3 linked regions of the Nodosilinea sp. FACHB-141 genome follow. The protein of the gene in region 1 interacts with the protein of each later gene in a pairwise test. Links are inferred from orthologs where the notes say so. Each region holds a gene or a part of one and is shown on either strand. Other genes may lie near its edges.

What was found. The genes of interacting proteins can lie anywhere in the genome.
Region 2: the proteins of H6F59_RS17625 (region 1) and H6F59_RS13525 interact in binary tests that used the Escherichia coli proteins (3 or more experiments, as listed by UniProt). The link is inferred for Nodosilinea sp. FACHB-141 from one-to-one orthologs.
Region 3: the proteins of H6F59_RS17625 (region 1) and rplL interact in binary tests that used the Escherichia coli proteins (3 or more experiments, as listed by UniProt). The link is inferred for Nodosilinea sp. FACHB-141 from one-to-one orthologs.

Annotation. Positions count from the first base shown.
Region 1 is NZ_JACJPP010000015.1:317,605-322,709, forward strand. What follows is about bases 579-4,610. They hold H6F59_RS17625 (DNA polymerase III subunit alpha), read right to left. Parts: upstream 4,298-4,610; coding sequence 779-4,297; downstream 579-778. Other genes in these bases: H6F59_RS17620 (PotD/PotF family extracellular solute-binding protein), read left to right, coding at 579-693. Also shown: more of H6F59_RS17620, read left to right, coding at 1-578; H6F59_RS17630 (DUF1206 domain-containing protein), read left to right, coding at 4,867-5,105. UniProt on the Escherichia coli protein: DNA polymerase III is a complex, multichain enzyme responsible for most of the replicative synthesis in bacteria. This DNA polymerase also exhibits 3' to 5' exonuclease activity. The alpha chain is the DNA polymerase catalytic subunit.
Region 2 is NZ_JACJPP010000012.1:251,003-254,868, forward strand. What follows is about bases 294-3,086. They hold H6F59_RS13525 (pyridoxal phosphate-dependent aminotransferase), read right to left. Parts: upstream 2,359-3,086; coding sequence 1,228-2,358; downstream 294-1,227. Other genes in these bases: H6F59_RS13520 (EAL domain-containing protein), read right to left, coding at 294-1,124; H6F59_RS13530 (hypothetical protein), read left to right, coding at 2,840-3,086. In the rest of the region: more of H6F59_RS13520, read right to left, coding at 1-293; more of H6F59_RS13530, read left to right, coding at 3,087-3,157; heterocyst differentiation master regulator HetR, read left to right, coding at 3,527-3,866. UniProt on the Escherichia coli protein: Shows aminotransferase activity with methionine and histidine as substrates, and to a lesser extent also with phenylalanine.
Region 3 is NZ_JACJPP010000011.1:91,359-95,350, forward strand. Bases 294-3,212 are described here. They hold rplL (50S ribosomal protein L7/L12), read right to left. Parts: upstream 1,998-3,212; coding sequence 1,590-1,997; downstream 294-1,589. Other genes in these bases: H6F59_RS09035 (TrkH family potassium uptake protein), read left to right, coding at 294-1,196; rplJ (50S ribosomal protein L10), read right to left, coding at 2,059-2,619; rplA (50S ribosomal protein L1), read right to left, coding at 2,899-3,212. Also shown: more of H6F59_RS09035, read left to right, coding at 1-293; more of rplA, read right to left, coding at 3,213-3,612; rplK (50S ribosomal protein L11), read right to left, coding at 3,705-3,992. UniProt on the Escherichia coli protein: The binding site for several of the GTPase factors involved in protein synthesis (IF-2, EF-Tu, EF-G and RF3). Is thus essential for accurate translation.

The DNA of each region.
Region 1 (5,105 bases):
GACCCCAACAATGCCCACAGCATCCCGCTCAGCTGGGGTACCACTGGGCTGATCTACGACACTACCAAACTCAGTCCGCCCCCTGCGGACTGGGCTTATCTATGGGAGCGGCAAGACGCCTTGACAGGCCGGCTCACCCTACTCGACGACGTCCGTGAGACCCTAGGGGCGACCCTGGCCTCGCTGGGTTATTCCTACAACACGACTGACCCTGGACAGATCGAGGCTGCGTTCAAGCGGTTGCAGGAGCTGAAACCGGCGATCGCCCAATTCTCAAGTTTTGGCTGGGAAGACTCCCTGATCGCAGGTGACCTCGACCTCTGCATGACCTACTCGCACTTGGGCAACGCCCTCCCCGCCGAGCACCCCAACCTGCGCTACGTCATCCCCACCTCTGGCAGCTCCCTGTGGACCGATGCGATCGCGATTCCCAAAACCGCGCCGAACCCAGAGGCCGCCTACGCTTGGCTCAACTTCATGCTCGAGCCTGAGAACGCTGCCTTTGCTGTACAGAAGCTGGGCTTTGCCACCCCCAGCAAGTCGGCGTTTGAGCTGCTGCCCGCCGAACTGCAAGACAGCGAAACCCTGTTTCCGCCAGAGTCGGTCCTGGCTAACTGCGAGGGCATTGCTCCGCTTGATACAGCTACGTCTGACCTATTCGATCGCTACTGGACTGAATTAACCAGCGCTTAGCGACCTCGCCCGAAACCTGGTCCCTTTTGTGCAATGCCAACTCATCGGCTACATGCAAAAGGAACCGGATCTCTCGACAAGGAATTCACGCGCTAATCAGCGGCGTTGCCCTCGCCTGAAAGTTAGCATTCACTAGCGCATTCACTGCTGCCTCCGGATCCTTCACGCGAAACTGCGCCCCCAGCCGCACAAACTGGCGCTGCTGGTTAGCCCCAATCACCGCAATCACCGGCACCCGCGCATACTTGGGGTCGTCGCCCTGGTTGTTGCGAATCACGTTGCGCAGGCGGTGCTGCTGCTCGATGTCGCCCGCCAGGCGCGGGTCTAGCTCCACCATCACCATGCGAACATCTTCAATTGATTCGGCATCGTCAATGATGAACTGCACGCGATCGTCGCGGCGATCGACCTTGCCCCAAATCATCAGCCGCTTGTCGGCGACAATGTGCTGGCCAATGCGCTCAAAGGATTTGGGAAAGACGACGGCTTCTGACTGCCCCGTTAAATCTTCGAGCTGGACGATCGCCATCCGATCCCCCTTCTTCGTCACCACCGGCTTGACGCTGGCGAGAATCACGATCGCACTCAAAGTTACGTTATCCGGCTGCTCATGTAGCTCTGCCAGGTTAATTGGGGCCAGCACCCGCGCCGATCGCTGCACCGACTTGAGCGGATGGTCAGAGATGTAGAAGCCCAGCAGCTCTTTTTCCTGCCGCAGTTTTTCCTGGGCTTCAAAGTCGGCTACTAGCGCTGCTTTAGGCGCAGTTTCGTAGCCCGCCGAAGGGGTGGCGCTCTGGGTATCGCCACCGCCCAGCATCATGTCAAACAAGTTGCCCTGGCCAATTTCGCGATCCTTCGCCCGGCTCTGGGCCCAGTCGAGCACCAGCTCCAGATCCTGCATGAGCTGATTGCGGTTGGGGTCAAGCTTATCCAGCGCCCCCGCCAGAATCAGCGATTCTAGCGCTCGGCGGTTGACGGAATGGAGATCGACGCGATCGCACAGTTCCGCCAGCGAATTAAACGGCCCCTCCGCCTCGCGATTCTTTAGAACGCACTCGATCGCGCCTAGACCCACGTTGCGCACCGCTGAGAGGCCAAACAAAATGCTTTTGCCCTCGGGGGTGAAGTCGACTAGCGATCGGTTGATATCCGGCGGCAGCACCTCAATGCCCATGGCAATGCAGTTGCCGATGTGCATTTGCACCTTGTCCTGGTCGCCGCTATTGGAGGTCAGCAGCGCCGCCATATACTCCACAGGATAGTTAGCCTTCAGGTAAGCGGTCTGAAAGGTAACAAACCCGTAGGCGGTGGAGTGCGACTTGTTGAAGCAGTATTCGGCGAACTTCACCATCTGGTCCCAGAGTTCTGTCGCCACTTTTTTGCCGACGCCTTTCTGCATCGCGCCGTTGACAAAGTTCTCCTGGTGCTTGAGCATCTCCGACATTTTCTTTTTACCCATGGCCCGCCGCAGCAGGTCGGCCTGACCAAGGGAGTAGCCGCCCATATCCTGGGCAATTTTCATGATCTGCTCCTGGTAGACCATGATGCCGTAGGTCTCACTGAGAATCGGCTTCAGAATTTCGTCGGCAAAGTCAATTTTTTCGCGCCCGTGCTTGCGATTGATGAATTTGGGAATCAGCCCCGCATCCAGCGGCCCCGGTCGATAGAGAGCCAGCACTGAGGAAATATCTTCTAAACCGGATGGCTTGAGATCTTTCACGATCTGGCGCATGCCCGACGACTCAAGTTGAAAGACGCCGCCCAGATCGCCACGCTCCAGCAGCTTGTAGGTGGCCGGGTCGTCTATGGGCAGGTCGTCGGGGTCGATCTTGGTGCCGTGGGTCGCCTCGATCAGCTCCAGGGTTTTTTGGATCATGGTCAGGTTGCGCAGACCCAAAAAGTCCATTTTTAGCAGGCCCAGGGCTTCTACATCCTCCATGTAGTACTGGGTGATCACCTGACCGTCGTTGTTGCGCTGTAGGGGCACAATTTCGTCGAGGGGGTCTTTGGAGATCACCACCCCAGCGGCGTGCATGCCAAAGGTTTTGTTGGTGCCCTCAATGCGCAGGGCCATGTCGATCCATCGGCGGGTTTGGGGGTCGTTGTCGTACTTTTCTTTGAACTCCGGCGCGGGAGTATCGTCGGAGATCATCACCTTGAGTTTGGTGGGCTTGCCCCGTGCTACAGGGATTAGCTTCGCCATCCGATCTGACTCGGCGTAGGGGATGTCGATCACCCGCGCTACATCCTTGAGCACCGCCTTGGAGGTCATACGGTTGAAGGTGATAATCTGCGCTACCCGCTCCTCGCCGTAGCGGCGGGTGACGTACTTGATCACCTCGTCGCGGCGATCGATGCAGAAGTCGGTGTCAATATCCGGCATCGACTTGCGCTCGGGGTTCAAAAAACGCTCGAACAGCAGCCCGTGGTGGATCGGGTCGATGTTGGTGATTTCCATGGCGTAGGCCACTAGCGACCCCGCTGCCGAGCCGCGTCCTGGCCCGACGGGGATGTTGTTGTCGCGGGCAAAGCGGATGTAGTCCCACACCACTAGAAAGTAGGTGGGGAAGCCCATCTGGATCATCATCTCGATTTCGTATTCGAGGCGATCGCGGTATTCCTGCTCAATCTCCTCGTAGCTGGCCACTTTCATCCGTTTGACCAGCCCCTCCCGCGCCACATGACCCATGTAGGCCCCAGCATCCTCATTAAACTCAGCGGGAATGGGGAAGTCAGGAATGCGCGACTGACCGAGGATGCCGGTGTACTCTTCGATCTTGTCAGCAACTTCAAGGGTGTTGGCGATCGATTCCTCAATCACCTCCGGCTCAATGTGATCGCGGAACAGCTGCCGCATCTCATCGGCAGACTTTAGGTATTCTGTGCCGCTGTAGCGCAGGCGCTTATCCTCGGTCAGCAGCTTGCCGGTCTGAATGCAAAGCAGCGCGTCGTGGGCCTCCACATCGTTGCAGGAGATGTAGTGGGAGTCGTTGGTGCAGATGACTTTTATGTCCATCTCGCGGGCGATCTTCAGCAGCTCCACATTCACCACCCGGTCCTCAGGAGAGCCGTGGTCTTGAATTTCGAGGTAGTAGTCTTCGCCGAACAGGTCTTTGTACCACTGGGCCACCTTGCGGGCCACATCGGGCCGCTTCTGCAAAATCGCCTGGGGTACTTCGCCACCAAGGCAGGCGCTAGTGACGATCAACCCTTCGTGATACTGCTCTAGCAGGTCTTTGTTAATGCAGGGGCGCGAAAAAATGCCCTTGCCCTGTACTCCCTGTAGGTGAGAGATAGTGGTGAGCTTGACCAGGTTTTTGTAGCCTTGGGTATTTTTGGCTAACACCACCTGGTGGTAGCGGGGGCGGCGCTGCTGCTGCGAAATGTCGCCGTTGATTAGGTACATCTCGTTGCCGATGATCGGCTTGATGCCCACCCCTTTACAGACCTTAATCAGCTCGATCGCGCCATACATCACCCCGTGGTCGGTGAGAGCGATCGCCGGCATATCCAATTCCTTAGCCCGCGCTACTAGCTGGGGCAGCTGGCTGGCCCCGTCAAGTAGGCTGTAGGCACTGTGGATGTGGAGACCAACAAAGGACATAGCGCCGCGGTATAATAGTACATCTTACTGCATCAGCGGGTTAGGAGTCAGGTTTTCCTCAACCCGAAGGCCCCCAAGCTGCTCCTAAGGTTAGCGGATTATAGAACTACATCTAGCGAATCTCAAGAAATATAGAAATTTAAACCGCCATATATGGCGTGCCCTAGATCTTGCCCTCGCGGCCAAGGTCCCAGGTCAGGCGGCAGCAGCTTGATCGCTCTAGTGGCGTCTGGCGTCGCTAGGGATGCCTGAGGAAAGCCGGCTAAATCAGGTCTAAACCGTAAGCAACCGTACCCAGTTCAAGCTCACTTCAGAAACCGGCTCGCGATCGCTGCTTTTGCCACTTGAACGAATAAAGCTGGCGATAAACGCTCAACTCCATGGCCAGGCAGATAGACTTAAGCCTGAAAACTATTTGAGTCGAGGGACTAACTTGATCGGCTTACAGATTGATCTGGCTTGGCTGGCACAGCGCTTCAATGGGTAATGTCAAGCTGATACTGGCGCTTTTACAGGGCTTAGTTCGTTTAGCACAGCGGCAGCTCTTAAAACTTTTCAAACGGCCCTGGGTGCGATGGTATATGCGTTTGGGCCATGGCACCAAAGGCGCGTTCTATGGCCTGATCGGTCTATTCGCCCTCAACGATATTATTCACGACCAGCCTATCGTGGCGGGTAGTGAGGCGGTGCTCGCCGACCTGGAGCGTTGGCCCTTGGGTAGTGGGATACTTGGACTGCTAGCGTTTGGCCTGCTTGGTTATGTTCTGTGGCGCTCAATACAGGCCAGTATTGACCCGGGTCAGACAGA
Region 2 (3,866 bases), on another replicon or contig:
CAGCGGCTGGTGTAGAGACCAGAGGCGATCGCCCCAGCCAGTGCCAGGGTGCAAAGGGCAATGGTGTTGCGGCGGCTGGTTTTGATCTCCCCCATAAAGTCACTCTCAGGCATAATCACCACGATCAGCCAGTCGAGGCCATAGCCATCATTGAGGGGAACCACCTGCATAAACTGCCGATCGCGATCGAGCCAAAACTCCGTCTGCTGGGGTTGAATGGTTTGCCAGTCTCCCCCCGACTGGTTGAGCAACAGCCGAGCGCTGGCGCGAATGCGAGGGTCTGGGCTAATAACTGAGTAGACCCGCTGGGGCCGACCGTCCACTATTTTGTAGGACTTAGCATCGTTAGAGGTGGCGATCAGCAGGCCCGATCGCTCCATAATGAAGGCCTGACCGTGCTCACTGATCGAGATTTCCCGTAAAAACTGGCTGATTTGGGTAAGAAAGAAGTTGTTGCCCAGCACCCCAATTAGCTCGCCGCGATCGCCGTACACGGGGCGAGACGCTGAAATCGCTAGCACCGGGTAGGCGTGGTAAGGAAAAATTTCTCCCCAGGCCGGGCCCTGGGCTTGCACAGCCGCCCGATACCAGGGTCGAGTTTGGGTATTCCAGTTAGGGGTAGATGAGACGACACGAGTAGAGCGGGCCGTCCCTATCTCAACCTCTACAAACTCAATACGATTGTCTAGGGAAGGACCAGCCTGCATGCGCTGGTGGGCCTGCTGGCCCAGGTTGGTATGCCCTACAAATTCGCCGTTGGCGTTGCCAAACATGATCGAATCGATGTGGGGAAAGGTGCGAGACTGCCGCATAAAGTGACGAAACAGTGCCTCCGAGTCGGTGGGGTCAACCTGACCGAGGGCAATGGCGTCATAGGTGAGCTGGTTGACCAGGTGGGAGGTGGCCAGCATCGTCTCCATCTCATGCTGAATGTGGTGGGAAACCATAGAGCGCAGCTCAGTGGCTACCTCGTTCACCGCCCGCTGCCCCTCGTGTAGGGATAGCCATCCTGTCAACCCCACGGCCATCGATACTTGCACCACAAAGGGCACAACGATTAGCAGCCGCAGCGGTATGCGGCTAAATGCCCCTCGATTTGGCAATCCGAGAAAACGACGCCCCATGTAGCCTGTGTTACCAACAGTCCTATTAGTATTCCTGTCGGGGGGCAAAACTAAGCGATCGACATCACATATTTACGAACGGGTGAGGCTGGAGGTCGATGTGCTAACCCAAACGCCCTGCTACGAACGCTTCTAGCCGCTCCATACCTTCCAAAATAGTCTCCATGTCGGTGGCATAGGAAAGGCGAATGGTGCCTTCAGCGCCAAAGGCAATTCCCGGAATGGCCGCTACGTATTTTTCGTCGAGTAGTGCGGTGCAAAAATCGAGGGAGGAAACACCGAGGGCACTGATGTCGATACAGAGGTAGAAAGCCCCCTCGGGCTCACCGCAGTTCAAGCCATTGATGGTTCGACACCGCTCAATAATGGCTTGCCGTCGCTCGGCAAAAGCGCGGCCCATAGTGGCAATGCAGTCTTGGGGGCCTTCGAGGGCGGCGATCGCCCCGTACTGAGCAAAGGTGCACACGTTCGACGTACTGTGGCTCTGTATAGTAGCTACCGCCTTGATCAGCTCCGCTGGCCCAGCTAGGTAGCCCACCCGCCAGCCGGTCATTGAATAGGCTTTGGCGAACCCGTTGCTAATAATAGTGTGCTCAAAGGCCTCGGGCGACACAGCCCCAATGCTAAGGTGAGTCGCCCCGTCGTAGAGAATTTTTTCGTAGATTTCGTCTGACACCACCCAGATGTCGGCCTCGACCACTACCGCCGCCAGAGCCGCAATTTCAGCGGGGGAGTAGACCATCCCCGTGGGGTTAGAGGGGGAGTTAAGAATAAACAGCTTGGTCTGTGGAGTAATTGCCTGGCGCAGCTGCTCGGGGGTAATGCGGTAGTTTTGTTCAGCGGTAGTGGGCACAATGACCGGCGTGCCCCCAGCTAGCTTCACCATCTCAGGGTAGCTCAGCCAGTAGGGGGCCGGAATAATCACCTCGTCGCCGGGTTCGATCAGGGCCATCATCAGGCCAGAGAGCGAATGCTTGCCGCCGTTGGTGACGATGACGTTCTCGGGGCCGTAGCAGAGGCCGTTGTCCTGCTGAAGTTTTTGGGCGATCGCCTGGCGCAGGGCCGGTTCGCCCGCTGCCGGACCGTAGCGAGTTTTGCCCGCATCGAGGGCAGCCTTGGCAGCCGCCTTGATGTGGTCGGGGGTATCAAAATCGGGTTCGCCAGCGCTAAAGCTGCACACCGGCAAGCCTTCGGCCTTCATGGCCTTGGCCCGGGCCGCAATGGCCAGAGTCATCGACGGAGTGACGCAGGTTACACGGTTTGCCAGGGCTAATCGGGGCACGGCCAGACCTCCAACGAACATTGGCTATCGGCTTCCCCAGAACGGTTGTTCGTTGGGCCTCTAACCGGAATATATTACATTCACCATAGATTAGATCGTTTGGTCGGTTCTGACCATTGCAACCGGGGTTTTTTCTGCCATTGCGATCGCCTCTCACGGTGGGATGTTGACCGCCGCTGCTGCTTCCTGCCCCAGGAATAAGCTGCGGTTGAACCTTTTATTGCCTGCCCAGGCTCTTTTCGGGCTCATCTTAGGGCTTCAAACCCTCCGATAGAATAAACGTGGGCTGGACTACAGACTGCTTAGAACAGAACAAGATTGTGCTGGGGATTACTAAATTTTAGAAATCCGCAGATTTACGCATAAAGATTTTCCTGACTAAGGAGGGATGGGTTTGTAACTAGGACTAGAAGCGCTAACAAGGCCACGTCCTATGCACTCTTCCTCCCCCTGTTTTTTGATGACTCGTCTGGCCTGCGCCGCTAGCCTGGGCCTAGTTATGGCTACTGCCGCGCCCCTGGGCCTATCTGCTGGGCTCGAAGCCAGCTCCGAAGCTACCCTGCGCACCGCGGCTCGTGCTGAGGACGATCGCGGTAGCGGTCGCCTCAGCCGGGTGCCTGCGATCGCGGGCTGGCTCAGCTTTCGCGGCAGTGGTCGGGTTGATCCCACCCCTCCCCAACCCTCCTTTGGCAGTGATAGCCCCGTTGCCTACCGCGGCAGCGGCAGAATTACTAAGACTCGCATCACCTAGCTTTCTCTAGCCTTTGCCGGCTTAGGGTCAGCTAGTTGATGCGTTGGGTTTCTGTTGACCCTGCTCTACGACTAAATGAATTTAACCTGCAATAGGGGTCAATTTGGCAGATTTTGAGTCACACTTAAACCTAATCAGGTGTAATTTCTTTGGCTGACGGCTTGGCCGTCAACCCTCGTCAAAGCTTCAAACAATTAAACGTATTTATATTGCCTTATTCATGGTGCGTCTTCTTGCAGAGCATTTAAATTAAGCTGTATCTGCTATTTCTGACAATTCTCAGCGGTTTTGCCCCCTTAGCAGCGGGGGTCGCGATACCGCCTGTTGTTCTGAGCTTCCCCAAGTCCGATGGCCGAACCCCTTCTCTCAATGTCTCTGTCTGCCCTAGCGGTAGAAGACGAAGCCCTGATTCGCCGCCTCAGCCCCAGTGCCATCGATCAGATACTGCTTTACATCGCCTTCAGCGCTATGCGAACGGGGGGGCATCGCCACGGGGCCTTTTTAGATGCAGCGGCCACGGCGGCTAAGTGCGCCATCTACATGACCTATCTAGAGCAGGGCGAAAACCTGCGTATGACGGGCCATCTGCACCACATTGAGCCCAAGCGGGTCAAGGCCATTGTCGAAGAAATGCGCCAGGCCCTCACTGAGGGCAAGCTGCTTAAAATGCTGGGCTCCCAAGAACCCCGCTATCTCATTCAATTTCCCT
Region 3 (3,992 bases), on another replicon or contig:
TCTGCGTCACCGGGCTGGTTGTCGTCGATACGGGCACCTACTTTTCTGACTTTGGCGAAGCGACTATTCTCGCGCTGATTCAGGTGGGAGGGCTCGGCTACATGACCGTCAACACCTTCCTGCTGCTGCTGCTGGGGCGACGGTTGGGGCTGCGAGAACGACTCGCTATTCAGCAGTCCATGGATAACTCAGTGCTGGCGGGCGGTAAGCCTCTGATCCTCTCGATCATTGCTATGACACTGTCCATTGAACTGACGGGCTTATTTTGCCTATATCCGATCTTCAGTCGAGACTACGGGCCTAGCTATGGGCTGTGGCTCTCTATGTTCCACAGCGTCAGCGCTTTCAACAATGCGGGTTTTGGCCTGTTTAAAGACAATATTATTGGCTATGCGCTCGACCCCTGGGTCAATGCGGTAATCACCGCTCTAGTCATCCTGGGTGGCATTGGTTACCAGGTGATTATGGAGTTCCTGTCATGGGCCCGCAATCGCCTGAGCGGCAACCGCTGCCGCAACCCGTTCTCCCTTCACTTTAAGATTGTTACCAGCACTACCGCTGCTCTTTTGGTACTAGGCACCCTAGCCTTGTTTCTAATCGAGTACCAAAACCCCGACACTTTGGGTCCGGTGGCTCCTCAGTACAAGTTATTAATGGCTTGGTTTCAGGCTGTTATTACCCGTACCGCCGGATTTAACAGCATTGACATTGGCGCGATGGGCAACGCCTCACTGTTTATCATGATTGCCCTGATGTTCGTTGGGGCTAGCCCCGGCAGCACTGGCGGCGGTATTAAAACTACTACCCTGAGCATTTTGCTAGCCTGCACCCGCATGGCGCTTCAAGGCAAAGAGCAGGTTCTCTTATTTCGGCGGCAGATTGCTACTATTCGGGTGCTGAAGGCGATCTCCGTGGTGGTGGGGTCGGGTCTGGCGGTCGTCGCAGCTACAGCTCTAGTGTCTCTAACTAATCCAACCGTCGGCTTTATCGATATTCTCTTTGAGGCCGTGTCTGCATTTGCCACAGTGGGGCTTTCTACCGGCATTACTGCCGACCTATCTGACGTTGGTAAGTACGTGATTGCTTTCACCATGTACTTGGGGCGGGTAGGCGTACTGCTGTTTATGGCGGCACTGCTTGGCGATCCTAAACCGTCCTCTGTGCAGTATCCCGAAGAAGAGTTGCTGATTGGCTAATCTCTCAAGCAGGACGGGGATAGATAGCAAAAAGGGGAGCCGTTGACTCCCCCGGATGAGTATTTGTGTGGTCTGATGGCGATCGCCCCCCTGGGCGCTTACGCAAAGTCTGCTGGCGTTTTTGCAGCTGTCTCTGGCGGGCGGCACCGCCTCGCCCTTTGTCATTGCGACCCAGCTTACGGGGCGACTCCCATCGTTTCAGGTGCTGCGCCATGGCTAACTCCCATTAACTACCTAACTATCTTCCCAATGCTATCCTTCTCTATCGGGGATGGGTAGCCAGAGGGCCGCTGTTTAAGGTGAGAAAACCATCCTTAACTAACTATAGAAAAAGCTCCCTGTGGTCTCACAGGGAGCTTTCTAACGTTTTAGTCTCAGTGGCAAAACGTCAGGCTACTTGATAGCAACCTTGCCGCCGGCTTCTTCGAGCTGCTTTTTGGCATCTTCGGCGTCGTCTTTGGTGGTGGCTTCCTTGACAGCCTTGGGAGCGGCTTCCACCAGTTCCTTGGCTTCCTTCAGACCCAAACCGGTCAGGCTGCGCACAACCTTAAGAACGGCGATCTTCTTGTCAGCGGGAACTTCTTCGAGAACGACGTCAAATTCAGTCTTCTCTTCTTCAGGCTCGGCAGCCGCGGCACCACCGCCACCCATCATGCCGGGGGCCATCATCATCATGCCGCCGCCAGCGGAGGCAGAGGCGTCAACACCAAAGGCTTCCTCAATTTGCTTAACCAGCTCGGAAGCTTCTAGCAGAGAAAGGGTCTTTAGCTGTTCGAGAATTTCATCGGTTTTAGCAGACATAGTTACCGGTTAACTCCTATTTGAAAACAATTAAACACAGACAAAATCGAGAGAGATGAGCCTAGGCTGCATCTTTTTCGGAGACTGCCTTGATAGCACGGACCAGAGATGCGGGCACCTCTTTGACACCCACCGCCAGTTTGGTCGGTACGGCGTTGACGCCCACAGCCACCCGAGTCGGCATCGCCTTGATTGCTCCAGCCAGACGAGCCATCAGCTCTTCCTTAGTGGGCAGTTCGGTGATGGCCTTGATCTGGTCTTCGTTCAGGGCCTGACCTTCCATGACACCGCCCCGGAGGGTGGTTTTTTTGGTGTCTTTTTGGAATGCCTGGTATTCCTTGATTGCCCCGCCAAAGTCTTCTTTAACTAGCACGAAGGCCGAAGAATCTTTGAGGAACTCAGTGATGGGTTGCCAGTTTTCGTTGCCGTCAACGGCAATCCGCATCAGCGTGTTTTTGGCAATCTTACACTCGGCACCCTTGGGGCGTAGCCGGTTGCGTAGGTCGCTGATTTCCGATACCGTCAGACCTTTGTAATCAATCACAAAGGCTAGCTGAGCATCGTCTAGCAGGGCCTGAATTTCGGCCACCAGCTCTTTCTTATTCGCTAGGGTTCTCCCCATATCGATCTCACCTCCTTTAAGTTGGGGATTGGGAACTTAATTACCCGATCCAGATTTAGACTTAGCCCTTAGTAAAACAAAACCCCGACAGCTCTGCCGGGGTAGACCAACAACCCAAAGTGCTCAGCTTGGGCAAGAGCACCGTAGTCATTTACGTCAACCTCGGCAGGGTTTATGCAGTGCTGGGCGGCTACCTGCTGTCTCCGGTCGTCTATGCAGTTGTGAGGGGTTGTGTCAGTGGGCGTAACTCCTAGCTGGCTGGGGTAAAACTTGTTGGGCCTAGACCGCGTCTGACATCTTGAAGTCGCGCAGGGCATTCACATCGAGGCGAATGGAGGGACCCATGGTGGAGGCGATCGCTACGGTTCTCCAATAGCGGCCCTTGGCACCAGATGGACGATTGCGGTCAACGGTCTCTTGCAGCGCCTTGAGGTTGACTAGCAAATCTTCAGCGCTAAAGTCGGCCTTGCCAAACATAACATGGACGATGCCTGTTTTGTCGGCACGAAACTCTAGCTTACCTGCTTTAAACTCATCAATTGCTTTGGCCAAGTCAAAGGTTACAGTGCCGCCTTTGGGGGAGGGCATCAGGCCACGGGGGCCGAGTTGACGACCAAGCTTGGCTACCTGAGGCATCACGTCAGGGGTAGCAATCAGAACGTCAAAGTCCATCATGCCCTTCTGAATTTCGTCGATGAGTTCTTCAGATCCCGCCAAGTCAGCTCCAGCAGCGGTGGCCTCAGCCACTTTTTCGCCCTTAGCAATGACGGCGACTCGAATGGTTTGCCCCGTGCCCTTGGGCAAAATGACCGTAGTACGCAGCTGCTGGTCGGTGTACTTGGGGTCAATACCCAAGCGAATGTGGGCCTCGGCCGACTCAACAAACTTAGCGGTAGCGGTTTCCTTTAGCAGCTCTAGGGCCTCTAGGGGCTCATAGAGACGGTCTTCTACTTTAGCCTGGGCTTCGCGCAGGCGCTTGGATACTTTAGGCATGGTGGTCTCCTTGGGGTCAAACGAAGCAATGCCTCTTCCCCGTAGTGTGAATAAGTGAAACTTAGGTTACAGCCAGTAGCCTAGGCAATGGCTCAGTCAGAAACGGTAACACCCATGTTGCGAGCGGTACCCTCGACAATGTTCATGGCTGCCTCAATGTCGTTAGCGTTGAGGTCAGGCATTTTGGTCTCGGCAATTTCTTTGAGCTGAGCCCGGGTAATGGAACCCACTTTCTTGGTGCGGGGCTCGCCCGAACCACGCTCAATGCCCGCTGCTTTTTTGATCAATACTGAGGCTGGCGGCGTCTTGAGAATAAAGGTAAAGCTGCGATCTTCAAAGACCGAGATCTCAACCGGTATTACTAGACCCACTTTCTCCTG